Regions from separate parts of the Mesorhizobium sp. M1A.F.Ca.IN.022.06.1.1 genome, predicted to be linked through region 1. Evidence: riboswitches for the same ligand, from Rfam matches in the RefSeq annotation. Region 1 holds a riboswitch; each other region holds the start of a gene.
The links. Region 1 has a riboswitch for cobalamin ahead of EJ078_RS26135 (DUF1636 family protein). Riboswitches for the same ligand answer to the same signal wherever they lie in the genome.

Region 1 (10,209 bases):
CATAGACATCTCCTGGTCGTTTCTTCGTACGCCCCGCCCCTGCTTTCCGTCCCGGGCAATGCCCGTCTTGCAAATCTATTCCGCCGCCGCCATCACCGGCTCGACCCGGTGCGCGTTGCGCGAAAACTCGTCGATGCGGCGCTCCACCTCGCCACGGAAATGCCGCATCAGGCCCTGGATCGGCCAGGCCGCGGCATCGCCCAGCGCGCAGATCGTGTGACCTTCCACCTGCTTGGTGACATCGAGCAGCATGTCGATCTCGCGCTTCTGCGCTTCGCCGCGCACCAGCCGTTCCATCACCCGCCACATCCAGCCGGTGCCTTCGCGGCACGGCGTGCACTGGCCGCAGCTCTCATGCTTGTAGAAGTAGGAAAGCCTGGCGATCGCCTTCACGATATCGGTCGACTTGTCCATGACGATGACAGCCGCAGTGCCGAGGCCGGATTTGAGGTCGCGCAATGCATCGAAATCCATCGGCGCGTCGATGATCTGCTCGGCCGGCACCAGCGGCACCGAAGCGCCGCCCGGGATGACCGCGAGCAGATTGTCCCAGCCGCCGCGAATGCCGCCGCAATGCGTCTCGATCAGTTCGCGGAACGGGATCGACATCGCCTCTTCGAAGGTGCACGGATTGTTGACGTGCCCGGACACGCAGAAGAGCTTGGTGCCGGCATTGTTCGGCCGGCCGAAGGACGAGAACCAGGCAGCACCCCGGCGCAGGATCGTCGGCGCCACGGCGATGGATTCGACGTTGTTGACCGTGGTCGGGCAGCCATAAAGGCCGACATTGGCCGGGAATGGCGGCTTCAGTCGCGGCTGGCCCTTCTTGCCCTCGAGGCTTTCGAGCAGCGCCGTCTCCTCGCCGCAAATATAGGCGCCGGCGCCGTGGTGTATATAGACGTCGAAGTCGTAGCCGGAGGTGTTGTTCTTGCCGATGAGCTTGGCCGCATAAGCCTCGTCGATGGCGCGCTGCAGCGCCTCGCGCTCGCGGATGAACTCGCCGCGCACATAGATGTAAGCAGCGACCGCGCCCATGGCGAAACCGGCGACCAGCGCGCCCTCGACCAGCGTATGCGGATCGTTGCGCAGAATGTCACGGTCCTTGCAGGTGCCAGGCTCGGATTCGTCGGCATTGATGACGAGATAGCTCGGCCGGCCATCGCTCTGCTTGGGCATGAACGACCATTTCAGGCCGGTCGGGAAGCCGGCGCCGCCACGGCCGCGCAGGCCGCTTGCCTTCATTTCGTTGATGATCCAGTCGCGTCCCTTGGCGATCAGGCCGGGTGTATCGTCCCACATGCCGCGCGCCTGCGCTCCGGCCAGCGACTTGTCGAAGAGGCCGTAGATGTTGGTGAAGATGCGGTCTTTGTCCTGAAGCATTGTTCGTCCCTCAGACCGGCTTCTTGCCGAAGACGCGGATGTACTCGGCGACGCCGCCCTTGGCGAGCGCCTTGGCCTGCTTCGCCCAGTCGTCGCGCTCGATACGGCCGCGGAAATTGAGATAGCCGTCGACCCATTCGCGCTCGGCCTTCCTCCACGCAGAGACCTGGGCGAAAGTATAAATGCCAAGCGAATGCAGGACGCCTTCGATCTTCGGACCGACACCGGAGATCAGCTTCAGATCGTCGACCGTTGCCGGACGCGCGATCCCGGCCGGGCGGTTCTTGTCCTCGAGCGAAGGCTTGGCCGTCTTGGTCGCAGGCTGCTTCGCTTCCGGCGACTTGAAGGCGGACGCCGGCTCGGCCTTGGCCTTCGGCCCGCTGCGCGGCTTCGAAACCGCCTCGACTTCCGGAGAAGCCTGGTTGGCATTGGCTGCGGAGTGGCGCGGCGCCCTGACGCTGGCCGCCTTCTCGGTCGCGGGCGAAACCTTGACCGGCGACGGTGTCCTTAGTGCCGGACTGGTTTCGGGCGCGTCGGTTTTCGGCTTGCCGGATTTCGATGGCCCGACAGGGGCCGAGGGCGGCGCGGCAGGCGCCTGCGAGACGACGGCGGCGGATGCAGTAGCCGGCGCTGCGGCAGCGGCTTGTCTGGCTGCCTTCGCGGCGGCCTTGGCTTCCTTGTCGCGGGTGGATTTCAGGATTGCGTTCTCGCTCTTCAGCGTCGTCAGGCCCGTGGCCGGCTCCGAACCGATGCGGCCGTTCTGCGGACCGGGCTTCACCTCGGCGCCTTTGCCGGCTTCATAGAGATCGATGATCTCGGCAAGGCGCTCCGGCGTCAGGTCTTCGAACGTGTCCTTGAAGATCATGACCATCGGCGCGTTGACGCAGGCGCCGAGGCATTCGACTTCCTCCCACGACAGCGTGCCCCTGTCGTTGGTATGGAACTGGTCGTGATGGATCTTAGACCGGCACACATCCATCAGCGCTTCCGAGCCGCGCAGCATGCAGGGCGTGGTGCCGCAGACCTGGATATGGGCGCGGGTGCCGACCGGATTGAGCTGGTATTGCGTGTAGAAGGTGGCGACCTCGAGGCCGCGGATGCGCGGCATGCCGAGCATATCCGAGATCGTCTCGATCGCCGCTTTCGTCACCCAGCCTTCCTGTTCCTGAGCGATCATGAGCAACGGGATGATGGCCGACTGCTCGCGTCCCTTCGGATATTTGGCGATCCACTGCTGCGCCGCCGCAGCGTTCGCCTCGTTGAAGGCGAAGGAGGCTGGCTGGACGCTGGCATCTGCGAGACGGCGGACTGACATTTAGCGATCGACCTCACCAAACACGATGTCGAGGGAGCCAAGCACGGCGGTGACGTCGGCCAGCATGTGGCCGCGGCACAGGAAATCCATGGCCTGCAGATGCGCAAAACCCGGCGCGCGCAGCTTGCAGCGATAGGGCTTGTTGGTGCCGTCGGAGACGAGATAGACGCCGAACTCGCCCTTCGGCGCCTCGACAGCCGCATAGACCTCGCCGGCCGGCACGCGGTAGCCCTCGGTGTAGAGTTTGAAGTGATGGATGAGCGCTTCCATCGAGCGCTTCATCGCCGCGCGCTTCGGCGGCACCACCTTGCCGTCGAGGTTCGATACCGGGCCACCGCTTTCCTTGCCGAGCAGCAGATCGACGCACTGGCGCATGATCTTCGCCGACTGGCGCATCTCTTCCATGCGCACGAGATAACGGTCGTAGCAGTCGCCGTTCTTGCCGATCGGGATGTCGAAATCCATCTCGGAATAGCATTCATAAGGCTGCGCCTTGCGCAGGTCCCAGGCCGCGCCCGAGCCGCGCACCATCACGCCCGAAAAACCCCAGGCCCAGGCGTCGGCGAGCGACACCGTGCCGATGTCGACATTGCGCTGCTTGAAGATGCGGTTGCCGGTGAGCAAGGCGTCAAGGTCGTCGACCGACTTCAGGAACGGATCGATCCACTTGCCGATATCCTCGATCAGCTTCTGCGGCAGGTCCTGATGCACGCCGCCTGGCCGGAAGTAGGCCGCATGCATGCGCGAGCCGGAGGCGCGCTCATAAAACACCATCAGCTTCTCGCGCTCGACGAAGCCCCACAGAGGCGGCGTCAGCGCGCCGACGTCCATCGCCTGCGTCGTCACATTGAGGATGTGCGACATGATGCGGCCCATTTCGGAATAGAGCACGCGGATCAGCTGGCCGCGCTTCGGCACCTCGATGCCGAGCAGGCGCTCGGCCGCGAGCGCGAAGGCATGCTCCTGGTTCATCGGCGCGCAATAGTCGAGCCGATCGAGATAGGGCACCGCCTGCAGATAGGTCTTGGCCTCGATCAGCTTCTCGGTACCGCGATGCAGCAGGCCGATATGCGGATCGACGCGGTCGACCACCTCGCCGTCCAGCTCCAGCACGAGACGCAAAACGCCGTGCGCAGCAGGGTGTTGAGGCCCAAAGTTAATGTTAAAATTGCGGACGGAGGTTTCAGCCATTGTGGCGCCTCAATTTGGCTTCGCCTTTTCATCGCCCGGAAGGACGTAATCCGTTCCCTCCCATGGGCTCAAAAAGTCAAAGTTTCTAAATTCCTGCTTCAATTCCACCGGCTCATAGATGACCCGCTTGGCCTCGTCGTCGTAGCGAACCTCGACGAAGCCGGTCAGCGGGAAGTCCTTGCGCAGGGGATGCCCTTCAAAGCCGTAGTCGGTGAGGATGCGGCGCAGGTCCGGATGGCCGGAGAAGAGCACGCCGTAGAGATCATAGGTCTCGCGCTCGAACCAGTCGGCGCCGGGATAGACGCCGGTCAGCGACGGCACCAGCGTCTCCTCGTCGGCCTGGACCTTGAGGCGGATGCGGACGTTCTGCTTCGGCGACAACAGGTGGTAGACGACGTCGAAGCGCTTGGCACGCGACGGATAGTCGGCGCCGCAAATGTCGATGATCGAGACGAACTGGCAGCGCGGGTCGTCGCGCAGGAAGGTCGCGACCTCGGTCAGGTTGCCCGGCTCGACGCAAACCGTCAGTTCGCCATAAGCAAGCACCGTTTCGCCGATGCGGCCGGAGAGCTTCTCGCCGAGATAGGTGGAGAGTTCGTGCAACGCCAAGGCCATTGGTTCACCGTTCGATCGTGCCGGTGCGGCGGATCTTCTTCTGCAACAGGAGAATGCCGTAGAGCAGCGCTTCGGCGCTCGGCGGGCAGCCGGGGACATAGATGTCGACCGGCACGATGCGGTCGCAGCCGCGCACCACCGAATAGGAATAGTGATAATAGCCGCCGCCATTGGCGCACGAACCCATCGAGATGACGTAGCGCGGCTCCGGCATCTGGTCATAGACCTTGCGCAGCGCCGGCGCCATCTTGTTGGTCAGTGTGCCCGCGACGATCATGATATCGGACTGGCGCGGAGACGCGCGCGGCGCGACGCCGAACCTCTCTGAGTCATAGCGCGGCATCGAGGTGTGGATCATCTCGACCGCGCAGCAGGCGAGACCGAAGGTCATGAACATCAGCGAGCCGCTGCGCGCCCAGGTGATCAGCGCCTCGGTCGAGGTGACAAGGAAGCCCTTGTCGGCCAGCTCATTATTGATCTCGAGGAAGAAGGGATCGTCCTCCCCCACCGGCCTGCCGGTGTTGGGATCGATGATGCCCTTGGGCTTCGGCGCGACGAGGGTGCCTGAACTGTCGTTCAATCCCATTCCAGCGCTCCTTTTTTCCATTCATAGGCAAAGCCGATGGTCAGCACCGCCAGGAACACCATCATCGACCAGAAGCCGAGCATGCCGAGCTTGGAGAAGGACACCGCCCACGGGAACAGGAAGGCGACCTCGAGATCGAAGATGATGAACAGGATCGACACCAGGTAGAAGCGGATGTCGAACTTCATGCGGGCGTCGTCGAATGAGTTGAACCCGCATTCATAGGCGGAAAGCTTTTCCGGATCGGGATTGCGGTAGGCAACCAGGAACGGCGCAACGATCAGCGCCAGGCCGACGACCATCGCCACTGCGATGAAGAGCACGATGGGCAGATACGAACTTAGGAGTGCGCTCATGCGGCGACTTTCCTTCGGCGGCCAGTTCACTTTGATTACAGCAACGGACTCTAAGGCGGAAGCGTGACAGTTTAACCCGCTGAACCGTTTTAGGTGGCCTATGCTGCGACGCGGCGAGGGTTAGCGCAGCGGTTTCGGCGACGCAAGTCAAACCTTCTTCAAAATCCGGCCCTGGACGCCATATCGGAAGAAACTGGTCCGATCCGCTCCTGTTTGATTTCCTTCATGTTTTACTCCACTTTTCTATCCTGACATATCTCCCGCCATTTGCCTGCTAGCATGGCCGGAATCACCGACTGGAAACCCCGGCAAAGGATCAGGGCAAGGTAGCTGGATGAAAGAAAAGATCTCGCTCGCCGCAGCAAGGCGCATTGCGCTCGGCGCGCAGGGTTTTACCGATGCGCGGCCTGCCGGCACGCCCGATCGTCGCCATCTCGCCCGCGTGCTTTCCCGAACTGGCCTGCTGCAGATCGATTCCGTCAGCGCCGTGGTGCGCGCCATATCGCTCTACTCGGCCTACTACCGCGCGCTGTGCGCGCCCACTATATGCCGCTCTACTCGCGCCTCGGCCCCTACCCGCTTGCGCTGCTCGACAACGCGGCCGTCACGCGCAAGCGAACCGTCTTCGAATACTGGCCCATGAGGCTTCCTTCCTGCCCGTCGAGACCTATCCGTTGATGCGCTGGCGCATGCAGCGGGCCGAGAAAGGCGAGGAAATGTATCTCGGCCTCGCCAAATGGGGCCGCGAGCGCAAGGCGATGATCGAGGAGATCTACGGGCAAGTCGCGGAACGCGGGCCGATCGCCGCCTCCGACATCGAAGGCCACAAGGGCAATGGCGGATGGTGGGGCTGGAGCGAGGCCAAGCACGCTTTCGAATGGCTGTTCTGGGCCGGGCGCATCACCACCGCCTACCGGCGAGGATTCGAGCGCTATTACGACCTGCCCGAGCGGGTTCTGCCGCAGGCCATCCTCGACCTGCCGGTGCCCTCGGTCGAGGACGCGCATCGCCAATTGCTGCGCATTTCCGCCCGCGCCCATGGCATCGCAACCTATGGCGATCTGCGTGACTATTTCCGCCTGGCGCCTGGCGATACGAAGGCCAGAATCGAGGAACTGGTCGAGATGGGCGAACTGCTGCCGGTGAAGGTCGAAGGCTGGGACAAGCCCGCCTATCTCCACAAGGACGCCCGCTTTCCGCGCCGGATCGAGGCCCGCGCCCTGCTCGCGCCCTTCGATCCGGTGGTATTCGAACGCACGCGCACCGAGAAGCTCTTCGGCTTCCGCTACCGCATCGAGATCTACACGCCAGCCGAGAAGCGCCAGTACGGCTACTACGTGCTGCCTTTCCTACTCGGCGACCGGATCGTTGCCCGGGTCGATCTGAGAGCTGACCGCCCGGCCGGAGTGCTGCGCGTCCATGCGGCTTTTGCCGAAGCCGGCGCTCCCGCCGAAACGGCCGCACAGCTCTTCGATGAGTTGAAACAGATGCAGGCATGGCTCGGCCTGGAAACCATCGAGGTGATGCCGGGCGGCGACCTTGGGCCGGCGTTGGCCGACATTTCGGTGTCGTAGCCGCGCGTTGACATGCGAGCACCTCTAAGCCTAAATCCGCCGCAGACGGTCTCCTCCCGGCAAGGGGAGGAGCCAAGAGGGAATGCGGTGCGGGAAAACCCAAATCCGCGGCTGTCCCCGCAACTGTGAGCGACGAGCCTCAGCCGAAAACCACTGGGATGTTCCCGGGAAGGCGGCGCAAGGCGACGACCCGCGAGCCAGGAGACCTGCCGTCTGAGACATGAGAATCCGATCGCTCGGCGGGTTTTCCGGGCAAGGAGCCTGGTTTTGGATCGCAACGTCAGTTTTCCGGCTAATACCGCGGACATTTCGTCCGAACCTCGCGACGCGCTATCGGAAGTGACCGTCATCGTCTGCTCCTCCTGCCGCGATGAGACCGGTTCGGACGCGCATCCGCGCGCCGGCGCCCTCCTTGCCGAAGACGCGCGCCGCGCCGCGCCGGACGAGAAAATCCGCATCCGCACCGTCGAGTGTCTCGGCAATTGCAAACGCCGCCTGAGCGCGGCGCTGCTGCGCGACGGCTGCTGGAGCTATGTCTTCGGTGACCTGGAAACGACCAGCGGCGCCGACCTCGTCACCGGCGCAAAGCTCTTTGCCACCTCGACCGACGGCCTCATCCCCTGGCGAGGCCGGCCCGATTCCCTCAAGCGCGGCCTGGTTGCCCGCCTCCCTCCCCTCGACCTGCTGAAGGACTGACATGACCGCATCCCTCTCCCGTGTTCCCTGCACTGTCGTCACCGGCTTTCTCGGCGCCGGCAAGACCACGCTGATCCGCAACCTGCTCGAAAACGCCAAGGGCAAGCGGCTGGCGATCATCGTTAACGAATTCGGCGATGTCGGCATCGACGGCGAGATCCTGAAAGGCTGCGGCATCGACACCTGCCCAGAGGAAAATATCGTCGAGCTCGCCAATGGCTGCATCTGCTGCACCGTCGCCGACGATTTCGTGCCGGCGCTCGACCAGATCCTGTCGCGCACGCCGAAGGTCGACCACATCCTGATCGAAACCTCCGGCCTCGCTTTGCCGAAGCCGCTCGTCCAGGCCTTCCAGTGGCCGACGGTGAAGAGCCGCGTCACGGTCGATGGCGTCATCGCGGTGGTCGACGGTCCGGCGCTGGCCGACGGCCGCGTCGCCTCCGACATGGACGCCCTGCAGGCGCAGCGCGCCGCCGACGATTCCCTCGACCACGATGATCCGGTCGAAGAGGTGTTCGAGGACCAGATCGCCTGCGCCGACCTCATCATCCTGTCGAAGAGCGATCTGATGGACGCGGCGGGCTCAGTCCGCGCCAATGCCGTTATCGGCGAGCACGTGGCGCGCGCGGTCAAGGTCGTGCCGACCGCACAGGGCAAGGTCGACCCGTCGGTGCTGCTCGGTCTTGGCCTCGCCGTCGAGGACGACGTCGAGAACCGCAAGACCCATCACGATGACGAGCTCGACCATGAGCATGACGATTTCGACTCCTTCGTCCTCGATATCCCGTCCATCGCCAGTCCGGATGAGCTGGCAAAGCGCGTCGCTCTCGCCGCCGAGCAGGAAAACGTTCTGCGCGTCAAAGGCTTTGTCGAGGTGGGCGGCAAGCCGATGCGGCTGCTGCTCCAAGCCGTCGGCCCGCGCGTCAATCACTATTACGACCGCGCCTGGACGCCGGACGACGACCGCCGATCGCGGCTCGTCGTCATCGGCCTCAAGGGGCTGAACCGCCCGGCGATCGAGCGTATCCTCGCCGGCTGAGGCAAGACCGAACCGCGATGCACATCCTCACCACGACATCCGCCTCGCTCGACGATCTCGCCGAGCCGATCGACCTCAGGCAGACGCCTGCGGATGTCGTGGCCCTGTCCTTCACCGACAGCGATCTCGCCGGCCTCGCCGCTGCGTGGAAGGCCGACGCCGCGCGGCTGCCGTCGATGCGGCTGGCAGCACTTCGCGATCTCCGCCATCCGATGTCGGTGGACCTCTGGATCGACAGCGTTGCCCGTCACGCCAAGGTGGTCCTCGTCCGCATCCTGGGCGGCTACGACTGGTGGCGCTATGGCTCCGACCAGCTCGCCGCGGTCGCACGCGAGCGCGGCATCAAGCTGGCGCTGCTGCCGGGCGAAAGCCATGACGAGGACCAGCGGCTGATCGAAGCCTCGACCCTGCCGCGCGCCGAACTCGACGCCCTGCTCGGCTATTTCCGCGAAGGCGGCCCGGCGAACATGAGCGCGCTGGTGCAAAGACTGGCAAGGCTCGCCGGGTCGGATACGGCCGTGGCCGAGCCGGTGAGCGTGCCGAAGGCGGGGTACTATCAACCAGGAATCGGAGTTGTCGCGAAATCAGTCTTCTTGAACGTCGGCGATCCGTCACACCTCCCTCTGTCCGGCAGGAGAGAGGGGGGTGTGGCGGAGCTCAACATCGACAGCGTCGGTGCCCCCGTCATCCCCATCCTCTTCTACCGCTCGATGCTGCTTGCCGCGGACGTCGCGCCAATCGATGCACTCGCAGATGCCCTTCGCTCGCAGGGCATGACGCCAATGCCGATCTTTGTTTCGAGCCTCAAGGACCCGGTATCGCTGGCTTTCGTCGAAACCGCCATCACCTCGTTGAACCCGTCCGCCATCGTCACTGCAACCGCCTTCGCTTCCGGTGCCGAGCCTGGTGCCGAAACGCTCTTCGACCGTGCCGGCGTGCCCGTGTTCCAGGTCATCGTCGCCACGACGCGGCGCGAAGTCTGGGAGAAAAACCAGCGCGGCCTGGCGCCCGCCGACCTTGCCATGCATGTCGTGCTGCCCGAGCTCGATGGCCGTATCCTCGCCGGCGCGATCTCCTTCAAGGGCGAGATCGACGCCGATCCGGCGCTGGCCTTCCGCGCCTTCGCCAACCGACCGGAAACGGATCGCGTCGCCCAGGTCGCCGCTCGCGTCGCGGCGATCATTCGCCTTCAACGGACGGAGCGGGCGGAACGCAAGCTGGCGATCCTGATTCCGGATTATCCAAGCGCGCCCGGACGCACCGGCTATGCTGTCGGCCTGGATGTGCCGTCGAGCGTGCTCGCCATGCTGCAGGACCTGAAGGAACAGGGCTATGCGGTTGATGGGATTCCACAATCGCCACGCGGGCTGCTGGATGTGTTGGAGGTGGGTGGACTTGGTCTCACCTTACAGGAATATCTCGCCTTTTCGGCAGCGCTTCCCGAAGGTGCACGCGAC
Region 2 (10,209 bases), 1.3 Mb from region 1:
TCGGCATCACCACGGTTTCGGGCAACCACAATGTCGAGAACACCACGCGCAATGCGCTCTCCGTATGCACGGCCTACGGCATAAAGGTGCCGGTGGCGAAGTCCCGGCCCGCTGATCATCGACCAGGTGCTGGCCGTCGAGATCCACGGCGAGACCGGGCTCGATGGCCCGGAGCTGCCGCCCGCCTCGTTCGAGCTCGACAAGCGCCATGCCGTCGACTTCATCATCGAGACGGTCATGGCGCATGAGCCGAAAACCGTCACGCTGGTGCCGGTCGGGCCCTACACCAACATCGCTCTAGCCGTGCGCAAGGAGCCGCGCATCGTCGAGCGGGTGAAGCGGGTCGTCGCGATGGGCGGAAGTTTCACGCGCGGCAACATCACGCCCGCGGCCGAGTTCAACGTCTATGCCGACCCGGAGGCCGCAGACGTGGTGTTCCGCGCCGCTTGGGACGTCACCATGGTGGGGCTCGACCTCACGCACCAGGCCTTGGCCACCCCCGACCTGCAGGACAGGGTGCGCGCTGTCGGCGGCCCGATCGCCAAATTCATTCTCGATATCTGGGAGTTCATTGCGACCACGCATGGCGGCCTGCTGCAGATAGCCTATCCCGCCGTCCATGACGCCTGCTGCGTGGCGGCGATGATCGATGCAGGCGTCTTCACCACCGAGAAGGCCGATATCCGCGTCGAGCTTGCCGGACGGTGGACCAAGGGCATGACGGTCTGCAATTTCGAGAAGCTGGGCGGCATGCGCCATTTCGGCGGCACGGCGAGCGAGCAGGTCGATTTCCGCCATACCGTGGCGATGAAGCTCGACCATGCGAAATTCTGCGACCTGATCGTCGATGCGCTCGAGCGCCTCACCAGTCAAAAGGCGTGAGGCGCTCCAGGGGCAAGGCCTAGCCGGCCCTCACAGCAGGAACGATTGCCTGTCGCGCAATGTGGCGCTGATGGCGGCGATGCCGGTCTCGATCTCGCGCTTGTTGGCCAGGATCGCATCGCCGGCCGCACCCTCGACCATCGATCGCAACAGGTCGGCCTGGCCGACCAGCACCGCGTCCTTGTCGGCCAGCGCGACGAGCGTTGCGGCTTCGAGCCGGTAGCGCGGGCGCCTTGCCGCCCTGGGCGACTCTCAAGCCTCCAGGCCCGCGCACGCCAGGAAGTGGGGGAGAATTGGCCCGGCGAAGGCGAGACGGCCATTTCGACGAGAGCCCGGCGTCGGCATCAGCAACCGGCGCTGGCACGGTGGTGTCCTTGTTCTGTTGCATTTTAGTTGAAACTAATTTGAAAGTTACCCGTTAGCAGCGCGTAGGCGAGCTCAAACTTGCCCTGCTGTCGACAGCTAAGTTGAAAGGAGAGGTCCTAAGCCTTTTTCAGTGCTTGGCGTTGCCGAGACCGCTTTTCTATCATTCGTCTTTCGAGCGGCCTCCAGCCGCGCCGGTCACCGCCGAGGCCGATGCCTGGCAAGGCGAGAAGTCGCCATCGCTCGGCACGCGTTCGCGCGACGAAGGCTTCGCAGACCGCTGTCGAGCGGACGCTCGATGAGGAGCCACACAAGGTTGGCCTTGGAACAAAGGTCTGGCCATGAAAAAATACCTAGCAGCCGCGCTGGCGATCGCCATCCCGATCGGGTATGCCTCGGCGCTTGACGTCGGCGTGGGCGGCAAGGTCGGCGGCATCGGCGTGGGCGCCGGATTGGGCGCCGGTTCGCAAGGCGTGTCGGCGGGCGTGGGCGCCAGTGCCGACGGTGTCGGCGGCGCAAACGTCGGCGCATCGACCGGCGGCGGATCGCTCGGCGTCAATGCCGGCGGCAATCTGGGCAGCACCAGCACAGGCGTGTCGACAAGCGTGGGCGGCGCCGCCGCGGGCGACGATCCTTCCGCCGTCAGCGGATCGGCTGCCTCTGCGCAGAACCCGGCCGCGGTGCCGACAGCCCCTGCTTTGGCCAAAAGCGCGACGCAGACCATTGTGCTGCCTCCAGTGCTGAGGCCCTCCAGATCCGCCGGCGGCGACCTCCGGCGGGTCACCAAAGGCTATCGCATCGCGCCGCTGTCACCTCCGAAGGCGATACCCGGCACGCCGGCCGCCGTAGTGCGCGCCTGTCGCGCCGCGATCGCGGCGGCCGCCAAGCCCCTCGGCGCCGTGCGTGTTTACACGGTCAGCGCCGGCCCCTTGCGTCAACGCCGAAGCGGGCTCAACGCGCCGATCGAGGTGCGCATAGACTATGACGGGCGAGGCGGCATCGAAGTGAGGCAGGCGAAAGTCGGCTGTCGCCTAAATGCGAAGGGCGCGGTCACCGCGGTGATTTAGGGCAAAGGCAGAACGGCCGTTGCCATCCTTCCTGCCGGTTGCAACCTCGGCGGTTTGGCAATTCCTCGCCCCCACAAGGTGGACGGGAGAGGTGGCTCGGCGCAGCCGAGACGGAGCGGGGGAGCGCCATATCCGATAACCCTGCCGACCGTAGGCGCGGACCTCGGCCGGCTGCAGACAAGGCGCCCGCGCTTCGGCTAGAGTTCCGCCGGGCGCAAAAAAATCATCGAAGGGGAGCATCGCGATGAACGAAGTCAGGCCGATCGCCGAGATCGCGAGCTATCACGCCCATATCTACTACGGCGGGGAGGCCGAGCGGCAGCACGCCGAATGGCTTCGCGATCGCATCGCAGAGCGTTTCCGCGTGCGCCTGGGCAATTGGCGCGACGAGCCGGTCGGCCCGCACCAGCAAGCCATGTACCAGGTCTCCTTCGCCACCGAGATCTTTGCCACGCTGGTTCCCTGGCTGATGCTGAACCATGGCGGCCTGAGCATCCTCATCCATCCCAACACCACCAACCCCAAGCGCGACCACCTTATCGACCCGATTTGGATCGGCCAGGCGCTGCCGGTGAAGGGCGACGTGCTTGGCGAAGAGGACGAGGCGGAAGAGGCGCTGGAGGTGAATACCGAGCCGACGCTGGGGGTGTGAGGGGGGCGCGGCGATCTCGTCACGATGGCGTGAGAGGCGGCTGGCCGGCGGAGTTGTCGATTGACTGACCAATCGCGGTGTGGCGAATTCGCGCTGATGGTTCCCTTCGGGGATCAAAAGGGAACGCGGTGCGGAGAAATCCAAAGCCGTGGCTGCCCCCGCAACTGTAAGCGGCATGCCGGTTTCACGATGCCACTGGCTGCATGGGCCGGGAAGGCGAAAGCGGCGGGAATCCGCGAGCCAGGAGACCTGCCATCATGGACGTCAAAGCAGAACATCGGACGGGGTGATCCGGTGTGCGCGCCTGGCCGGAGGGCGGGGCGAGTTCCCTGCGATGACAGGCAACGTCAAAGGCAGAACCATGCTGACCCAACTATCGAAAATGCTGAACAAAACCGCGCCGGACCTGAAGGCCAGGCTGATTACAATCTACGGGGCGCTCGCCATTCTCAACGTCGGGGCGTGGCTGTGGGCTTTCGTCGCCTTCCACGACAAGCCGACATTGCTTGGCGTCGCTCTCGTCATTTATGGCCTCGGCTTGCGCCATGCCGTCGATGCCGACCACATAGCGGCCATCGACAATGTCACGCGCAAGCTGATGCAGAACGGCAAACGGCCGGTCTCCGTCGGCTTCTTTTTCGCACTCGGCCATTCGACGATCGTCGTCATCGTCGCTGCGGCTATCGCGGCGGCAACGTCCCTGCTCGGCCGCTTCCAGAGCTTTCAGGAGATTGGCGGCACGATCAGTACCGGCGTTTCCGCACTCTTCCTGCTCGCCATCGCGGCGATGAACATCGTCATCTTGTTCTCGATCTACAGAAGCTATCGGCGGGTGCGGGCCGGTGAGGCGTTTGTCGAGGAGGACCTGGACCTGCTGCTCAACAATCGCGGCTTCCTGGCCCGCGTCTTCCGCCCGATGTTCCGGCTGGTGTCGCAGAGCTGGCACATGTTCCCACTTGGTTTCCTCTTCGGCCTTGGCTTCGACACCGCGACCGAAGTCGCCATGTTCGGCGTGTCCGCGGCACAAGCGGCCAAGGGCGTGCCGTTCGAAGCCATTCTGGTCTTCCCGGTGCTTTTCGCGGCCGGTATGTCACTGGTCGACACGACCGATGGTGTGATGATGCTCGGCGCCTATGAGTGGGCCTTCGTCAAGCCGATCCGCAAACTGTACTACAACATGACGATCACCCTGGTGTCGGTCCTTGTCGCAGTACTGATCGGCGGCATCGAGGCGCTCGGCCTGATCGGTGACAAGCTCGGTCTGTCGGGCGGCTTCTGGAACGGCGTCGGCACGCTCAACGACAATTTCAACAATCTGGGCTTCGCCATTATCGGCATCTTCATCGCCGCCTGGGCGATCTCCTACCTCGTCTACAAGGCCAAGGGGCTGGATGATGTGGAGAGCGCATCCGCAGCAAAGAATTCATAAACCGCCGGCTGCGGCTGGCTGCAGCAGACCAGCCGCATCTCTCTGCCATCAGACGCCGGCGGGCTGCCAGCCTGCCTCCTTGAATGCCTCGGCATCGGGAAGCCGATGACGGCAAAGGTCGATCGCCGCCCCGTCAGCGGTGCTCGCCTTGACATTTTTGTTCCTATTTTGTTCACTGTTGGCCAGACAGCAACAGGAGATAGCCGGCCCGTGCGCACGCGCTTCAAAGGCATGCTGAGGACCCGTAGCCCAAGCCTTTGGAAGTGTGACGGAATTCTGCGCTTGGATAAGCCAGGGGTTAAGGCCTGGGATAAGTCCCATAATCCATAAGCCAGTATCCAGTCCAAATATCCAGAGTCCAGAACAGAAAAGCTGGCGCTTTTCTGTTCTAAAAAAGCGGGGAAGGGGAAAGCAAAAATGGGAGCAGCGCAAGCCATTCGGCGTACGGCGCTACGGCGAGGGCTCGGCGGCGCCAGCGAGCTTCCGACGTGGCGGCGAGCCGCCCTGTTCGGTCTCCCAGGATGCAACCGGCCTCACGTCAGCCCGGCGATCTGCTCATCGGGGTCGAGCTCCGCCCCGCCGGCGACGACCACGTTGGCGAGCGGCGCCGAGAGCGTCCAGCGAACGAGGCCGGGCAGCCGTTCCATGGAGGCGCTGCCGGAGAGGCTGGTGGGGACGACGCGCTGGAGAACGACGCTGCCGAAGCCTTTGTGCGGCTCGGCATCGGCGGCCGCGGCAGGTTCGGAAAAATGTTCCTCCCAGACCAGCTCGAAATCGCTGCCTTCGGGGGCCGGGGCTACCCGCCAGTCCATTCGCACGGTTCCGGCGTCGCCGGCCAGGGCGCCGTATTTCGTCGCGTTGGTGCCCAGCTCATGCAGCGCCATGCCGATGTTCTGCACCGCGTTCAGCCGCAACGTCACGTCCGGCCCGCAAGGCGAGATTCGCTCTTCGTGTCCGAACGGCCGCAGATGTTCCCGCACAAGGTCGGCCATGCCTGCGCCGCGCCAGTCGTTCAGCACCAAAAGGTCGTGCGAGCGCGACAGCGCCATGATGCGTTCGCGGATCTGGTGTTCGAACGCGCGCGGGTCGGTCGCGCGCTTGCTCGTCTCGCGGATCATGGAAAGGATCACGGCGTACTGGTTTTTGACGCGGTGGTTCACCTCGCGCATCAGAAGCTGGATCTGCTGTTCGCTCGCCCGTTTTTCGGTGATGTCGGCCGCCATGCCGAACCATTCCAGGATGCTGCCAGTGTCATCGACGATCGGGATTGCCCGTGAGGTGGTCCAGCCGGCGGACCCGTCGGCGCGCCGCACCCTGTGCTCGAGCTCGAACACGCCGCGCTCCATGATGGCGCGCTCGATCGCCGCCTGGATGCTCGCCTGGTCTTCCGGGAACAGGTATTCGTCGCGCCAGCGGATCGCCGGCCCCTGGGCGCTCGACAGGAAGCCGCGGCCGTCCAGCTCATGCATTTCCTGCCAGTCCGGGCTCATCCGGTAAACCACGTCGGAGCTGGCATTGACCAGCGCGCGAAACCGCTGCTCGCTTTCGCGCACCTTTGCTGCCGCCAGCACCCGGGCCGTGGTCTCCGAAACGATGCAGAGCACGGCTTCGACCGTGCCGTCCTGCGCCCGCACTGCGGAATAGGAGATGTCGAAATAGACCGTCTCGCCGACCAGGCCGGATCGTTCGATGTAGAAAGGCCGGTCCCTGGCCGAGAAGGTTTCGCCGGTTTCGAGAACTCCGCGCAGCAGCGGCTCGAGGTCGGTCCAGAGCTCGGACCAGTTTTCCTCGGCGGGACGGCCGAGCGCGCGCGGATGCTTGTCGCCAATGGTCGGCGCGTAGGCGTCATTGTAGAGCGCGACAAACTCCGGCCCGCAGAAAAGCACGATCTGGGCTTCGGCGGCGAGCATCAGGTCGACCGTCGTCCTCAGGCTGAGCGTCCATGTCTCGATCGGCCCGAGCGGGCTTTCCGACCAGGGATATTCGCGAATGAATCGCGCCATCTCGCCGTTTCCGCGAGGCCACGATTCACGGAAGAGCCCGTCAGCCATAGGCGCATTAACGCGCGACGCCGTTTATGTATCCGTCTCCGTCACGCAAAATTTTAGCCATCGTGAATAGACCCCAGGCTGCCGGTCCGCCGGAGGAATATTTCGGGCGCAGTTTCGTTAGTTCCTCATACGATGCCGTTTGAGGCAAAGTGCATATGTCCCGCAATCACGCATTGAAGCCGCCAGAGCGGCCGGCTCTGGCCCAACGGAGGTACCAGAGATGAAAACGGCTGTTTCGACCTCTCTTTCGAGACGAAGCGTCGTCGCCGTGCTGGCGGCGGCGGCCATGTCGACCGCCATATTGCCCGCCGGCGATGCGCTGGCGCAGACCAAGCAGACCGCGCCGGACAAGAGTCTATACGATCGGTTGGGAGGCGTGTTCGCCATCGCAGCCGTGGTCGATCACTTCAGCGACGCCGTCGTGAAAAACCCCATCGTCGGCAAGAAGTCCAAGAACCCGCAACTGCGCAAATGGCACACCAAGAACCTCGAACGGCTGCCGGGCCTCAAGTTCATGCGTACGCTGTGGGTGTGCGATGTTTCCGGCGGCCCCTTCAAGTTCGTGGCCACCGAGCCGGGCGCGACGCCGCTCGGCCTCGAGGAGGCCCACAAGGACCTGAAGATTTCTCCCGCCGAGTTCGACGAGGTCGCAGCGGAACTCGGGCGGACGCTCGACCGCTTCAAGGTTCCGAAAGCCGAAAAGACCGAGGTCCTGGAAGCCTTTGCCGCGCACAAGGATGAGGTCACTGCCGGCTCTGTCAAAAAGGGGTGAGGCTCAGCGCGAATCCGGCGAAGGCGGTCCGCCGCTCCGCCTATCCACCCGCCAGCCGCGGCAGCAGGAAAATCTCCGCCCCCGGCGGCAGTTCCTTCGACCACGTGTCGCGATAGATCGTCCCGTCGATCGCGACCGCGATGCCGCGATCGAGCAGGGGTTCGAACGCGGGATGCTGTTCCGCAAGCTTGCGGAACAGCTCCCTGATGTCCTTGGCCTCGATGTCGAGCTTGTCCTTGCCTCCGGCGGCGGCGCTGAGCGAGCCCCAGAGCGTGACTTGGACCATTATCGCCTGATCCTCATTGGACCGTGACGTGAGCTGAAAACCGCTTCGCGCTTTTCAGCATGCTAGCCTTCCCGTTCGGCCTCGAGCGCTGCAAGAATCCGCGGCGGCGACATCGGGATGTGGCTCATGCGCACGCCCACCGCGTTCGACACCGCGTTGGCGATCGCCGCCAGCGGCGGCACGATCGAGGTCTCGCCGACGCCGCGCACCCCGTAGGGGTGGTTGGGGTTGGGGATTTCCAGGATCTGCGTGTCGATCATCGGCAGGTCGGAGCAGACCGGGATGCGGTAGTCGAGGAAGCCTGGGTTCTGCAGCCGCCCGTCCTTGCCGTAGATATACTCCTCGTTGAGCGCCCAGCCGATGCCTTGCGCGGCACCGCCCTGGTACTGGCCCTCGACATAGGTCGGGTGCACGGCCTTGCCGGCATCCTGCACCACCGTGTAGCGGATCACCCTGGTCGAGCCGGTCTCGGGATCGACCTCGACGTCGCAGATATGGGTGGCGAAGGAGACGCCGGCGCCGTCGGCGACGAGCTCGCTATGGCCGGCGATCGGCCCGCCGGTCTTGCCGGACTGTGCGGCGATCTCCTTCAGCGACAGCTTGCCGAGATTGCCGTGCTTCTCGCCCTTGGCGACCGCGTGGCCTTTTTCCCAGGCAACGTCGTCGACCGAGATGTCCCACATCTGCGCGGCGCGCTCGCGCAGCACCTTGATGGCGTTGCGGGCGGCCGAGATGGTCGCCATCGAGGAGGAGAAGGTGCCGCGGCTGCCGTCGGTCATGTCGTTGTAACCGAGGCTGGAAGTGTCGGCGACGATCGCCTTCACCTGGCTGTAGTCGATGCCGAGCTCTTCCGCCGCCACCAGCGACAGCGACGCGCGCGAACCGCCGACGTCGACCGTGCCGACGGCGAGCGACACCGTGCCGTCCATGCCGATGTTCAAGTCGGTGCAGGTCTGGCCGCCGAAGTTGAACCAGAAGCCGCAGGCCATGCCGCGGCCCTGGTTCTGAGCCAGCGGCGCGCGCATATGCGGGTGCTCCTTGACCGCCTCGAGCGTCGGTCCGATGCCGATCGGGCCGTAGACCGGGCCGTAGGAGGCGCGGGTGCCTTCCTGCGCCGCATTCTTGATGCGGAACTCGACTGGGTCGATACCGATCTTCTTGGCGAGCTCGTCGACAGCGCTTTCCACCGCGAACGCCGCCATCGGCGCCGAAGGCGCGCGATAGGCCGCGGTCTTGGGCCGGTTGACCAGCACCTCGTAGCCGACGGTCTTGACGTTCTCCAGCTTGTAGCAGGCGAATGCCGTCATGGCCCCGATCTCCGCCCACATGCCGGCATAGGGGCCGCAGGTGTAGCGCAGCGTCGCTTCGGCGGCGGTGATGGTGCCGTCCTTCTTCGCGCCGATCTTGACGTCGATCGAGGTGGCGCTGGTTGGCCCCGAGGCGCGGAACACTTCGTCGCGGGTCATCACCAGCTTCACCGGGCGGCCGGCCTTGCGCGACAGGGCCAGCGCCACCGGCTCGGCCCAGACATGGGTCTTGCCGCCGAAGCCGCCGCCGATCTCGGAAGAGGTGACGCGCAGCTTCGAGACTTCGAGGCCGAGCAGCTGGGCGCAATGCTGGCGATAGACGAAATGGCCTTGCGTGCAGACCCAGAGATCGGCCGTGCCGTCGGGATTGACGCTCGCCACGCAGGCATGCGGCTCGATATAGCCCTGATGCGTCTGCTCGGTCTTGAAGGAGCGCTCGACGACGAAATCGGCCTGGGCAAAACCCTGGTGGACGTCGCCATGGCCGTATTGCGTGCGCTTGGAGACGTTGGACGGCTTGACCGGCTTTTCCTCCAGCCCTTCGGTGAAGATGGCATCGTTGATGAGCGGGGCGTGGTGCTGCATCGCCTCGTCGACGTCGGTCACATGCGGCAGCACCTCATAGTCGACCTCGATCAGCTTCAGCGCCTGCCTGGCGGTGCGGGCATCGATCGCCGCCACCGCGGCCACGGCATGGCCGTCATAGAGCGCCTTCTTGCGCGCCATGCAATTGTCGAGGGTGTCGAACATGCCGGCATCGCCATCGGTCAGGTCCGGCAGGTCTTTCGCCGTGATCACCGCCTTCACGCCGGCGAGCTTTTCGGCTTTCGAGGTGTCGATCTTCTTGATGATCGCGTGGGCGTGCGGGCTGCGAAGCACACGGCCGACCAGCTGCCCGGCCATGTTGAAGTCGGCGCCGTAGCGGGCGCGTCCCGTCACCTTGTCGACGCCGTCGGGGCGGAGGGGGCGCGTGCCGACAGATGAGAAGCTGCGTCCCGAGTAGCGCGGATCGAAATTCATCTCAGGCTCCCTTCATCACGTTTGCCGCGTCCTGGACGGCGCGCACGATCTTGTCATAGCCGGTGCAGCGGCAGAGATTGCCGGCGAGCCCGAAGCGGATTTCCTCCTCGGTCGGGGAGGGGTTCTTCTCGAGCAGATCCTTCGCCGCAATCAAAAAACCTGGCGTGCAGATGCCGCATTGCAAGGCGGCGTGCTCGAGGAATTTCTGCTGCAGCGGATGCAGCTGGTCGCCATGCGCCATGCCTTCGATGGTCTCGATCTGGCGGCCTTCGGCCTCGGCGCCGAGCACCAGGCAGGAGCACACCAGCCGGTTGTCGACGATGACGCTGCAGGCGCCGCAGTCGCCGGTCCCGCAGCCTTCCTTGGCGCCGGTCAGTCCC
Region 3 (10,209 bases), 2.2 Mb from region 1:
ACCAGCGCGTCGATCTGACCAGCGATGCCCTTGATCTTGAGCGCCTGCACCACCCGTTCGCGTTTCCACTGCCGGTAGCCGTCGGCCTCGAAATGCTGCAACGCGCAGCCGCCGCATTCGGTGAAGTGGCGGCAGGGCGGATCAACCCTAAGCGGTGAAGTCTCAACAACCGACATCAGCGTCGCGCGGTCCTTCTGGCGCGCGGCGGTGACCGTCTCGCCAGGCAGCGTGAACGGGATGAAGACCTCACCGCCATCGGCACCGGCGATGCCGTCGCCCTGCGAACCGAGCCTTGTGATGGTGAAGCGCGCGCTCATGGCGATGCCGCGTCCTTGATCGCGGCGAGAAGGAACTCGCGGTTGCCGTCGCCGCCCTCGATCGGCGATGGATGCAGCCCAAGCACGCGCCAGCCCGGCATGCCGGCAAGCCAGTCGCGCAAACCGGCGGCGATGCGCTCGGCCTCGCTCGGGTCCTTGAGCAGTCCGCCCTTGCCGATCGCCTCGCGACCCGCCTCGAATTGCGGCTTGACGAGAAGCAGCGCCCTGGCGCCCTCGCCCGCCAAGGCCAGCGCCGGCGGCAGCGCCAGCTTCAGCGAGATGAAGCTGACATCACAGACCAGGAAATCCGGAACGCGGTCGCCAAGATCGGCGGCGGTCAGGTCCCGCGCATTCAGCCCTTCAATGACCGTGACCCGCCGATCGGCGGCAATTTCCGGGTGCATCTGGCCGTGACCGACATCGATCGCCGTGACATGGGTAGCACCACGCTCGAGCAGCACCTGGGTGAAGCCGCCGGTCGAGGCGCCGATATCGAGCGCCTCATGCCCAGAGGGATCGAGGCCGAAATGGTCGAGGCCGGCAATCAGCTTCAGCGCCGCGCGCGACACATAGGCCTGCGCCGGATCGTCGACGGCAACGACACAGTGTGGCGCGACGGGCTGGCCCGGCTTGCGGGCGACTGCGCCGTCGACAGTGACGGTGCCGCGTTCGATCGCGTCGCGGGCGCGGGAACGGCTGGCGAACAGGCCACGTGCGACGAGCAGTTCGTCGAGACGCGGACGCGCGCTGGCGGGCAAAGAGGAACTCATCGGCCTTCATTGGCGAAAGCCGGCGGCGAAGGCAATGGCAGCCCTGTTGAATATGGCGCGGGGCACGGCAGAATGCCGGCGCCGAAAGTCCGCTCACCCGGTCGAGGAAGAGCCATGCTGAAGGGAACCTGCCATTGCGGCGCTGCGCACTGGACGCTGGAAGGCGATCCGGGATCGATCACCGCCTGCAACTGCACCCTTTGCCGCCGCTACGGCACGCTCTGGGCCTATGACTATGTCGACGAGCGCATCCGCATCGCAGGTCCGACGAGCTCCTACAGGAGGGTCGAGGTGGCCGAGCCCGCGCTGGAAATCCTGTTCTGTCCGAAATGCGCCTGTGTGCTCGCCTGGCGCGGGTTGCTTCCCGGCTCGAGCGGCCGCACTCGCATCGCCGTCAATGTCAGGCTGGCCCCGCCGGAGGCGGTCGCCGACCTGCCGATCGAGCATTTCGACGGCCTCGAAACGTTCGACGACCTGCCGCGCGACGGCCGCTGCGTGCGCGATATGTGGTTTTAGAAAATAGTCCGCGAGACCCGGCGCTCGACCGCCGGCATCAGGCCGTCATTGTGGGAGGCCTGCTCGCGCGGCTCAGCAGGAGCCGGCGCCGTCGGCGCGACTTCCTGCGGCACCACCAGTTGGGGAGTCTGCTTGTAGGAGAAGCCGCCGCGGATGTTGCCCATCTTGCCGGCAACGATGTCCATCACCGCCTTTTCGAGGTTGCGGTCGTAACGCGTTCCGGCTGCCACCGGCGCGGCCATGGCACTCAGCAAGGCCATGCCGCAAAGGAACGATTTCATTGTTCTTATCCCCTGCCTAGGACCAGGGTCTTAGCAGGGCGCCCGTTGAAAATCGGCCAAAAGACAAGGTAACCGAACGGCCAAATGAAAACCTAAACAAACAGTTGCAGCCGCAAGCCGACAAACTCAATCGGAGAGGTGAGTTTTCGATTCAGGCGCGCTGCGCCTGCATGCCATGGCCGAGTGCGGCGAAGACCGTCCGCACGATGCCGGTCGTGTCGAGGCCCGCGTCGGCATACATCTTCTCAGGCTTGGCGTGATCGGTGAACTCGTCCGGCAAGACCAGCGGGCGCACCTTGAGGCCGTTTTCCAACAGGCCTTCATGGGCGAGGAAATGCAGCACCTGGCTGGCGAAGCCGCCGACCGCGCCCTCCTCGACCGTCACGAGAACCTCATGCGAGCGCGCCAGGCGGCGGATGAGATCCTCGTCCAGCGGCTTGGCGAAGCGAGCGTCGGCAACGGTGGTCGAAAGGCCCGCGGCGCCGAGCTCCTCGGCGGCCAGCAGGCAATCCTGCAGCCGCGTGCCGAACGAGAGCAGCGCCACCTTGGTGCCTTCCTTGAGAATGCGGCCTTTGCCGATCTCGAGCACTGAGCCGCGCTCCGGCATGTCGACGCCGACGCCGTTGCCCCGCGGATAGCGGAAGGCAATCGGGCCGCGGTCGTAGTCGGCTGCCGTGCGCACCATATGGCGAAGCTCCGCCTCATCGGCGGCGGCCATGACGACGAAGCCAGGCAGCGAGGCGAGGAAGGTCGTGTCGAAGGCGCCGCAGTGCGTGGCGCCGTCGGCGCCGACGAAGCCGGCGCGGTCGATCGGGAAGCGCACCGGCAGTTTCTGGATTGCCACGTCGTGCACCACCTGATCGTAGGCGCGCTGCAGGAAGGTCGAATAGATGGCGGCGAAGGGCTTGTAGCCTTCGGTGGCGAGGCCGGCGGCGAAGGTCACCGCGTGCTGCTCGGCAATGCCGACATCGAAGGTTCGGGCCGGGAACACCTCGCCGAAGAGGTCGAGGCCGGTGCCACTCGGCATCGCGGCGGTGATCGCCACGATTCGTTCGTCCTCGCGCGCCTCCTGGATCAGGCTCTCGGCGAAGACCTTGGTGTAGCTCGGCGCGTTGGCCGGCGCTTTCGCTTGCGCGCCGGTGATGACGTCGAACTTGTTGACGCCGTGATACTTGTCGGCGGCGGCCTCCGCCGGCGCGTAGCCCTTGCCCTTCTGGGTGACGACATGGATCAGAATGGGACCGTCGCCATTATCGCGGACGTTCTTCAGCACCGGGATCAGGTGCTCCAAATTGTGTCCATCGATCGGGCCGATGTGGAAGAATCCCATCTCCTCGAACAGCGTGCCGCCGGTGACGTAACCGCGCGCATGCTCGACCGCGCGGGTGATGGCGCTGTCGGCGCGCTTGCCGAGATAGGAGGTCAGCTTCTTGCCGAAATCGCGCAGGCCGAGATAGGTCTTGCCGGAGGCAAGCCTCGCCAGATAGGCGCTCATCGCGCCGGTCGGCGGGGCGATCGACATGTCGTTGTCGTTGAGGATGACGATCAGGCGGGCATTGAGCGCGCCGGCGTTGTTCATCGCCTCGTAGGCCATCCCGGCGGACATGGCGCCGTCGCCGATGACGGCGATGACATTGTTGCGGCCGCCCGCAAGGTCGCGGCCCATCGCCATGCCGAGGCCGGCCGAAATCGAAGTCGAGGAATGCGCTGCGCCGAAGGGGTCGTATTCGCTCTCTGCGCGCCGGGTGAAGCCGGAGAGACCGCCTTCCTGGCGAAGCGTGCGGATGCGGTCGCGGCGGCCGGTCAGAATCTTGTGCGGGTAGGCCTGGTGGCCAACGTCCCAGATCAGCCGGTCTTCCGGCGTGTTGAAGACATAGTGCAGCGCAACCGTAAGCTCGACGACGCCGAGACCGGCGCCAAGATGGCCGCCGGTGTGCGACACCGCATCGATCAGCTCCGCGCGCAGTTCGGTCGCCAGCTGCGGCAGCTCGCTTTCATCAAGCGTCCGCAAATCCGCGGGGATGCGGACTTTGTCGAGGAGCGGCGTGTCAGGCTTCGGGTTCACTCTGGGACGGCCTGTCAACTTAACCTTGGGTTAACCTTCAAATATGCGCTTTGCTATGCGCGAGATAGGCTGATGGCGCGCCAATGTAAATGCGTGTCAGTGACGCGCCTGGCGCAGAATGTCCATCCTGCGCTAACCTTCCGGCAGCGGAATGAATTCTTCCTCATCGCCAGGAACGATATCGAAGCGGCCCGTCTTCCATTCTTCCTTGGCCTGCTCGATGCGTTCTTTCGAGGACGAAACGAAATTCCACCAGATATAGCGCTTGGAGCCCAGCGACGCTCCGCCGAACAGCATGAAATGCGCGCCGCGCTCGGACGACACGACGATTTCTTCGCCCGGTTTGAACACCAAAAGCCGCTCGGCCGGGAAACGGTCGCCGGCAATCGAAACCTCGCCCTCCAGCGTGTAGATGGCGCGTTCCTCGGCGTCGCCGGGGATTTTGACGCTGGCGCCCGCCGCCAGCCGCAGATCGGCATAGAGCGTTTCCGAGGCGGTCGCGACGGGCGAGCGCAGCCCGGAAAATTCGCCGATGACGACGCGGCCGCTAACGCCCTCGGCATCGATTTCGGGCAGTTGGACGACCGACGTGTTCGCGAACACCGGGGCGATTTCTTCCTTGCTGTCCGGCAGCGCCAGCCAGGTTTGCAGGCCGGAAATCGACATCGGCGCGCCGCGCAATTCCTCGGGCGTGCGCTCGGAATGAACGATGCCGCGGCCGGCGGTCATCAAATTCACGTCGCCCGGCGCGATCACCATTTCGGTGCCGAGCGAGTCGCGATGCCTGATCTTGCCGTCGAACAGATAAGTGACGGTGGAAAGCCCGATATGCGGATGCGGGCGCACGTCGATCGCATGGCCGGCGCGCAGGATGGCCGGACCCATGCGGTCGAAGAAGATGAACGGACCGACCAGCCTGCGCTTCGCCGTCGGCAAGGCGCGGCGAACCTCGAAGCCGCCAATGTCCTTGGCGTTCGGAATGACCATCAACTCGATCTGGTCGCAGGCGAAGGCGTCGCCGGCCTCAGGATCGTTGCCCGGAAAGAAGCTCATGACCGGCGTCAGGCGAAGCGGAGCGCGGATCGGGCCTTCGCCTTGGCGGCCTCATCCTCGCGGTTGCGCGGATGCTGGGTGGTTTCGAGGCTGTCAAGCAGCTCGCGCGCGGCGGCGGCGATCGCCTCGACGGCGTGGTTGAAGGCATGCTCGTTGCGCTTGGACGGCTTGGTCGCGCCGCTCAGCTTGCGAACGAACTGCAGCGCCGCGTCATGGACCTCGTCGTCGGTCGCCGGCGGATCGAAGTTGAACAGGGTCTTGATGTTTCGGCACATGCTTTAACTCCTTACCTGCTTTCTGCCCGAACCGGTCTGACATTGTGCACCGAGGTGTGTTGAGATTCAGGTCAGACCGAGCCGAAAATGGCGGGTTCCGAGAACCGGACCGGAGCGTACTTGAAGGACGTGAGCACCGGAACCGCAGAAAGCCGCGTTTGCAGGCGGCCTCACCTGAATATCAATACACCTCACTCGGCGTCGAGCGGCTCCGTTCCAACCGGCTTGCCGTCGCGCGAGAGCCTGATCTTCTCGACCTTGTCCTCGGCGGCCTTGAGCAAGCGGTCGCAATGAGCCTTCAGCGCCTCGCCGCGCTCGTAGATCTTGATCGACTGGTCGAGCGGAACGTCGCCGCGCTCCAGATCATCGACGATCTTCTCCAGCGCGTCGAGCGCCTGTTCGAAGCTCATCGCCTTGACGTCTTGGTTAGCTTCATCAGCCATCATTCATCCCTTCATCAGCCGCCCGACATGGGCGGCGACCGAAAATGCCAATCCTTGCAGATCGTAACCGCCCTCCAGCAGGCTGACGAGCCGGTTGCCGCTGTGGCGCCCGGCGCGCTCCATCAGCTGGCCGGTCGCCCAGTCGAAATCATCCTCGGTCAGGTTGATCGCGGCCAGCGGATCGCGATGGTGCGCATCGAAACCGGCGGAAATGATGATCAGATCCGGCTGGAAGGCGTCGATCGACGGCAGCACGCGCGACAGGAAGGCGTCGCGGAACGTGTCGCTGCCGGTGCTCGGCGCAAGCGGCGCGTTGACGATGTTGCCGGCGCCGGTCTCGCTCTTGGCACCGGTGCCCGGATAAAGCGGCATCTGGTGGGTCGAGCAATAGAGCACCGACGGATCGTCCCAGAAAATGTCCTGCGTGCCGTTGCCGTGATGCACATCCCAATCGACGATGGCGACGCGCTCGGCCAGATGCTTCTCCTGCGCATAACGGGCGGCGATCGCCGCGGTGTTGAACAGGCAAAAGCCCATCGCGGTCGCTTTTTCGGCGTGATGGCCGGGCGGACGCGCGGCAACGAAGACATTGGCGGCACGGCCCTCGAACACATCGTCGACGGCGGCGTTCGCCGCGCCGATCGCCGTCACCGCGGCCTGCCAGCTTTTCGGGCTGGCGCTGGTGTCGGCATCGATCGAGACGATCCCCGTCTCGGGAATCGCAGCGCGGACACGGCCGACGAAATCCTCCGGATGCGCGTAAAGGATAGTCGCCTCGTCGCCTTCCGGCGCCTCGACGCGGTCGAGGGCCGAAAAAGCCTCGTCGTCGAGCACGCGCTCGATGGCGCGCAAACGGTCGGGCCGCTCGGGGTGGCCGGGCGGCGTGAGGTGTTCCAGGAATACCGGATGAGTGTAAAGACGAGTGGTCATGGCGCCTAATCTAGGCACCTGTCGCACGGATAGCCATGTTTCAGCGCCGAATGATTGGGGAAATCGCGCCCAATCGTGTCGCTGGCGGCATTGGCCCGGCTTCGGCTTCGCGATAAGGTCGCGTCGCTGCCTGGTGCCCGCAACGCGGGAGAATCGGGAACACGGTTGAAATCCGTGGCGTGCCCAACGCTGTGAGGGGGACCGCGCCGGCAAACGCCACTGTCCCAGACGGGAAGGCGCCGGATGCGGGTCGATCCCGAGCCAGAAGACCGGCCCGGCAGACATGGTCATCCGCATGGTCAGGCGGAGGACTGCTTATCGCAAGGGGACAAGCGATGCAGGCACGAACAGCCGCCGCCGGCGGCGATGACTTTGACCAATTGGCGCGCGACGCCGTCTACCGGGCCATGTTCACCCGGCGCGACGTGCGCAGCCATTTCCTTGCCGACGATCTCGACGACAGCGTTTTGGCGCGGCTGCTCACCGCGGCACACCACGCGCCGTCGGTCGGCTACATGCAGCCCTGGAACTTCATCATCATCCGGGACGCCACAAGGCGGCGGCAGGTGCGCGACCTGTTTTTGGCCGCGCGCGAACAGGAACTGCCGGCGATCGAGGCGGACCGGCAGGCGCTCTACCGCAAGCTGAAGCTCGAGGGCATCTGCGAAAGCGCGCTCAACCTGTGCATCACCTGCGACCGCCAGCGCTCGAAGAACTCGCCGCTCGGGCGCTGGCACAATCCGGAGATGGACCTCTACAGCACCGTCTGCGCGGTGCAGAATTTCTGGCTCGCGGCGCGGGCGGAAGGCGTCGGGGTCGGCTGGGTGAGCATCATCGAGCCCGAAGCGCTGAAGCGACTGCTGTCGATCCCCGAGCACGTCACGCCGATCGCCTATCTCTGCGTCGGCCGCGTCTCGGAATTCGCTCCAAGGCCCGACCTCGAAGCGCATGGCTGGGGCAAGCGCCTGCCGCTGCCCGAGCTGGTGATGAGCGAGACCTTTTGCGGCGCCGGCGAGGCGCCGCTCAAATCGGCGATCGCTCGTCTCGGAGAACGATTAAAGCCTTAGAACCGCTCGGCGTTCCATAGACCCGCCCCAACCGCAACGCGCCATCGCGCTTCGCGTTTGCGCAATGGCGCATTGGAAATGCCTGACCGTCGTTGCCCGCTCAGAAAACCGGGGATTGTTCGCGCATCGCTCGACAACGTGACGGTTCTTCCTGGCGTGATTGGGCCGGATCTCCGCACTCGCTTCCTCACGGCTAACCCTGTGCCAAGCGATGTCGTTCTCGGGCTTCAACGTCTGGCGAATTCACCGGCGTTCGCAATTAAATTCTGTCTTCTCATGTGAATAGGCAGATTGAGCTGGGCTACGGCGCTTATTGTCGGGCGATAGATGAGACCCGGCGTGTTCCCATGAATTTTTTTGCAATAGATCGGTCCGCCGAACATGAGGACGAAGCGGAATGGGAGCGCATCCGCGCAAAATACCCGCCGCAAGAACCATTCCTCAACTTGAACAACGCCGCGGTCAGTCCCCCACCGACTGTTGTCGAGGAAGCGACGGTTGACGCCTACCGCTTCATCAGTCGCAATCCCGACTACAATATGTGGAGCAAGCTCGACACAGCACTTCCTCATATCAAACGCGAGCTGGCGGAACTGATCGATTGCAGCCCCGGAGAGATCGCGCTGAACCGGAATTCGTCGGAGGGTCTTTCGACAGCGATCTTCGGAATACCGCTGACTAAGGGCGATCAAGTGCTGATCTCGCCTTGGGACTACCCCAGCGTTCGTGCGGGCTGGCTGCAGCGGCAACAGCGCGAGGGCATCGAGGTTGTAAACTGCACCTTCGACCTCATGGACAGCGACGACGACATCATCGAATCCTATGTTCAGGCGATGACCCCGCGTACCCGCGTCCTGCAGCTGACCCACATGTACCACTGGAACGGGCGTGTCCTGCCGGTGAACCGGCTCTGCGAAATCGCGCGGGAGCGCGACATCATGACTGTCGTCGACGGTGCCCAGACTTTTGCTCAGATGCCGGTCAGCTTCCGCGAACTCGATTGCGATTTTTTTGTCACCAGCCTGCACAAGTGGCTCGGTGCTCCTATCGGCAACGGGATGCTGGTCGTCAGCGAACGCCGGATCGATACCACCTGGCCATTGCTTGCACCTTTCGACCAGCCCGCGGTGCACATAGACAGGTTCGACCATTGGAATCTCGGCACCTACAATTCCGCTGTCCAGGCAGGAATCGCGCCCGCAATTCAATTCCACAAGGCGATCGGCGCGGAACGGATGCATGCGCGACTGCGCGAACTCACCCGATATTGGGTAGGTCTCGTCCAGGACATTCCCGGTTTCAGGCTCCATACGCCGACCGACACGGACAGCCTCGCTGCGATAAGTCTGTTTTCGATCGACAGCATCGACATGCAAGAACTCGAGCGCGACCTTCGCGAGAAACACCAGGTCCACGTGAAATACCGCAAGGTCGAGCACGTCGAGGGTTTGCGGGTTTCGCCACACATTTACATGCTTAAGCGCGATCTTGATGCCTTTGTCGCCGCGCTGCGAAGCGCTGTGGAGTGAACCGACGAATTTTCTCTGGCTGTGCCCGACCTTAGCCGTCTGCTGTCTGGCGAATAGCGTTTTCGCAGTCGAGGGGTGCAGGATGGCAGCGCCGCTATTTGCGCTTAAAGCTGCCCAGGCCTGCACCCTGACAAGAGTTCAATAGTTTCGCTCAAGGCGGTGAGCGTGGTCTGCATTTTTGAGGTCGATCAATGCGCCAAGTCTACGTGAGTGGATCCTATCTACCGGAAAGCGAGGCCCGTATCTCGGTCTTCGATCGGGGCTTCCTGTTCGCCGACGGAGTCTATGAGGTCACGCTCGTTCTTGATGGCAAGCTCGTCGATTTTGCCAGTCACATGGCGCGCCTGCGGCGATCGCTCCGTGAGCTCGATATGCCGTTCTCCCTGACCGAAGCAGATCTTTTGAAGATCCACAGGGAGCTCATTGGACAGAACAATGTATCCGAGGGACTTGTCTATTTGCAGATCACCCGGGGCGCGGCCGACCGCGATTTCATATTTCCTACTCGGGATACGCCCAACACCGTGGTGCTCTTCACACAAGAGAAGGCATTTGTCGAAAATCCGGTCGCCATACGCGGCCAGCACGTCATAACCGTGGAAGATCTCCGGTGGCGGCGCTGCGACATCAAAACGGTGCAACTCCTGTATCCCTCCATGGCCAAAATGCAGGCGAAATCACGCGGCGCCGATGACGCATGGCTAGTGAGGGATGGTTACGTCACGGAAGGCTCTTCCAACAACGCCCATATCGTGACTTCGGATGGGACGATCGTCACGCGGGATCTCTCGAGCGATATCCTGCACGGGATTACCCGGGCAGTCGTTCTGCAGTGCGCAAGTGAACTTCATCTGCGGGTGGAGGAGCGCCCATTCACAGTAGTAGAGACCAGACTTGCGACGGAGGCGTTTTCAACGTCATCATCCGGGCTGGTGAACCCGGTGGTCAGGATGGATGGTGCGC

Region 2: another riboswitch for cobalamin. It lies ahead of EJ078_RS02595 (HoxN/HupN/NixA family nickel/cobalt transporter); the one in region 1 lies ahead of EJ078_RS26135 (DUF1636 family protein).
Region 3: another riboswitch for cobalamin. It lies ahead of bluB (5,6-dimethylbenzimidazole synthase); the one in region 1 lies ahead of EJ078_RS26135 (DUF1636 family protein).

What each region holds. Positions count from the first base shown of each region.
Region 1 is NZ_CP034455.1:5,497,889-5,508,097, reverse strand. It holds gene EJ078_RS26175 (NADH-ubiquinone dehydrogenase) at 1-3, opposite strand, end outside; gene nuoF (NADH-quinone oxidoreductase subunit NuoF) at 76-1,380, opposite strand; gene EJ078_RS26165 (NADH-quinone oxidoreductase subunit E) at 1,391-2,695, opposite strand; gene EJ078_RS26160 (NADH-quinone oxidoreductase subunit D) at 2,696-3,886, opposite strand; gene EJ078_RS26155 (NADH-quinone oxidoreductase subunit C) at 3,896-4,501, opposite strand; gene EJ078_RS26150 (NADH-quinone oxidoreductase subunit B) at 4,506-5,087, opposite strand; gene EJ078_RS26145 (NADH-quinone oxidoreductase subunit A) at 5,078-5,443, opposite strand; partial or broken gene EJ078_RS26140 (winged helix-turn-helix domain-containing protein) at 5,778-7,017, shown strand; cobalamin riboswitch at 7,047-7,246, shown strand; gene EJ078_RS26135 (DUF1636 family protein) at 7,285-7,713, shown strand; gene cobW (cobalamin biosynthesis protein CobW) at 7,715-8,752, shown strand; partial or broken gene cobN (cobaltochelatase subunit CobN) at 8,770-10,209, shown strand, end outside.
Region 2 is NZ_CP034455.1:523,104-533,312, reverse strand. It holds gene EJ078_RS02615 (nucleoside hydrolase) at 127-882, shown strand; gene EJ078_RS02610 (hypothetical protein) at 913-1,056, opposite strand; gene EJ078_RS02605 (hypothetical protein) at 1,587-2,312, shown strand; gene EJ078_RS02600 (DOPA 4,5-dioxygenase family protein) at 2,557-2,964, shown strand; cobalamin riboswitch at 3,045-3,236, shown strand; gene EJ078_RS02595 (HoxN/HupN/NixA family nickel/cobalt transporter) at 3,347-4,393, shown strand; gene EJ078_RS02590 (HWE histidine kinase domain-containing protein) at 4,927-6,396, opposite strand; gene EJ078_RS02585 (group 1 truncated hemoglobin) at 6,713-7,216, shown strand; gene EJ078_RS02580 (MoaD/ThiS family protein) at 7,257-7,502, opposite strand; gene EJ078_RS02575 (xanthine dehydrogenase family protein molybdopterin-binding subunit) at 7,565-9,829, opposite strand; gene EJ078_RS02570 ((2Fe-2S)-binding protein) at 9,831-10,209, opposite strand, start outside.
Region 3 is NZ_CP034455.1:1,439,949-1,450,157, forward strand. It holds gene EJ078_RS07150 (class I SAM-dependent RNA methyltransferase) at 1-317, opposite strand, end outside; gene EJ078_RS07155 (TlyA family RNA methyltransferase) at 314-1,087, opposite strand; gene EJ078_RS07160 (GFA family protein) at 1,202-1,603, shown strand; gene EJ078_RS07165 (hypothetical protein) at 1,600-1,884, opposite strand; gene dxs (1-deoxy-D-xylulose-5-phosphate synthase) at 2,036-3,949, opposite strand; gene EJ078_RS07175 (pirin family protein) at 4,082-5,002, opposite strand; gene EJ078_RS07180 (DUF2277 domain-containing protein) at 5,011-5,277, opposite strand; gene EJ078_RS07185 (exodeoxyribonuclease VII small subunit) at 5,469-5,720, opposite strand; gene EJ078_RS07190 (histone deacetylase family protein) at 5,724-6,650, opposite strand; cobalamin riboswitch at 6,765-6,943, shown strand; gene bluB (5,6-dimethylbenzimidazole synthase) at 6,986-7,717, shown strand; gene EJ078_RS07200 (aminotransferase class V-fold PLP-dependent enzyme) at 8,065-9,246, shown strand; gene EJ078_RS07205 (D-amino-acid transaminase) at 9,438-10,209, shown strand, end outside.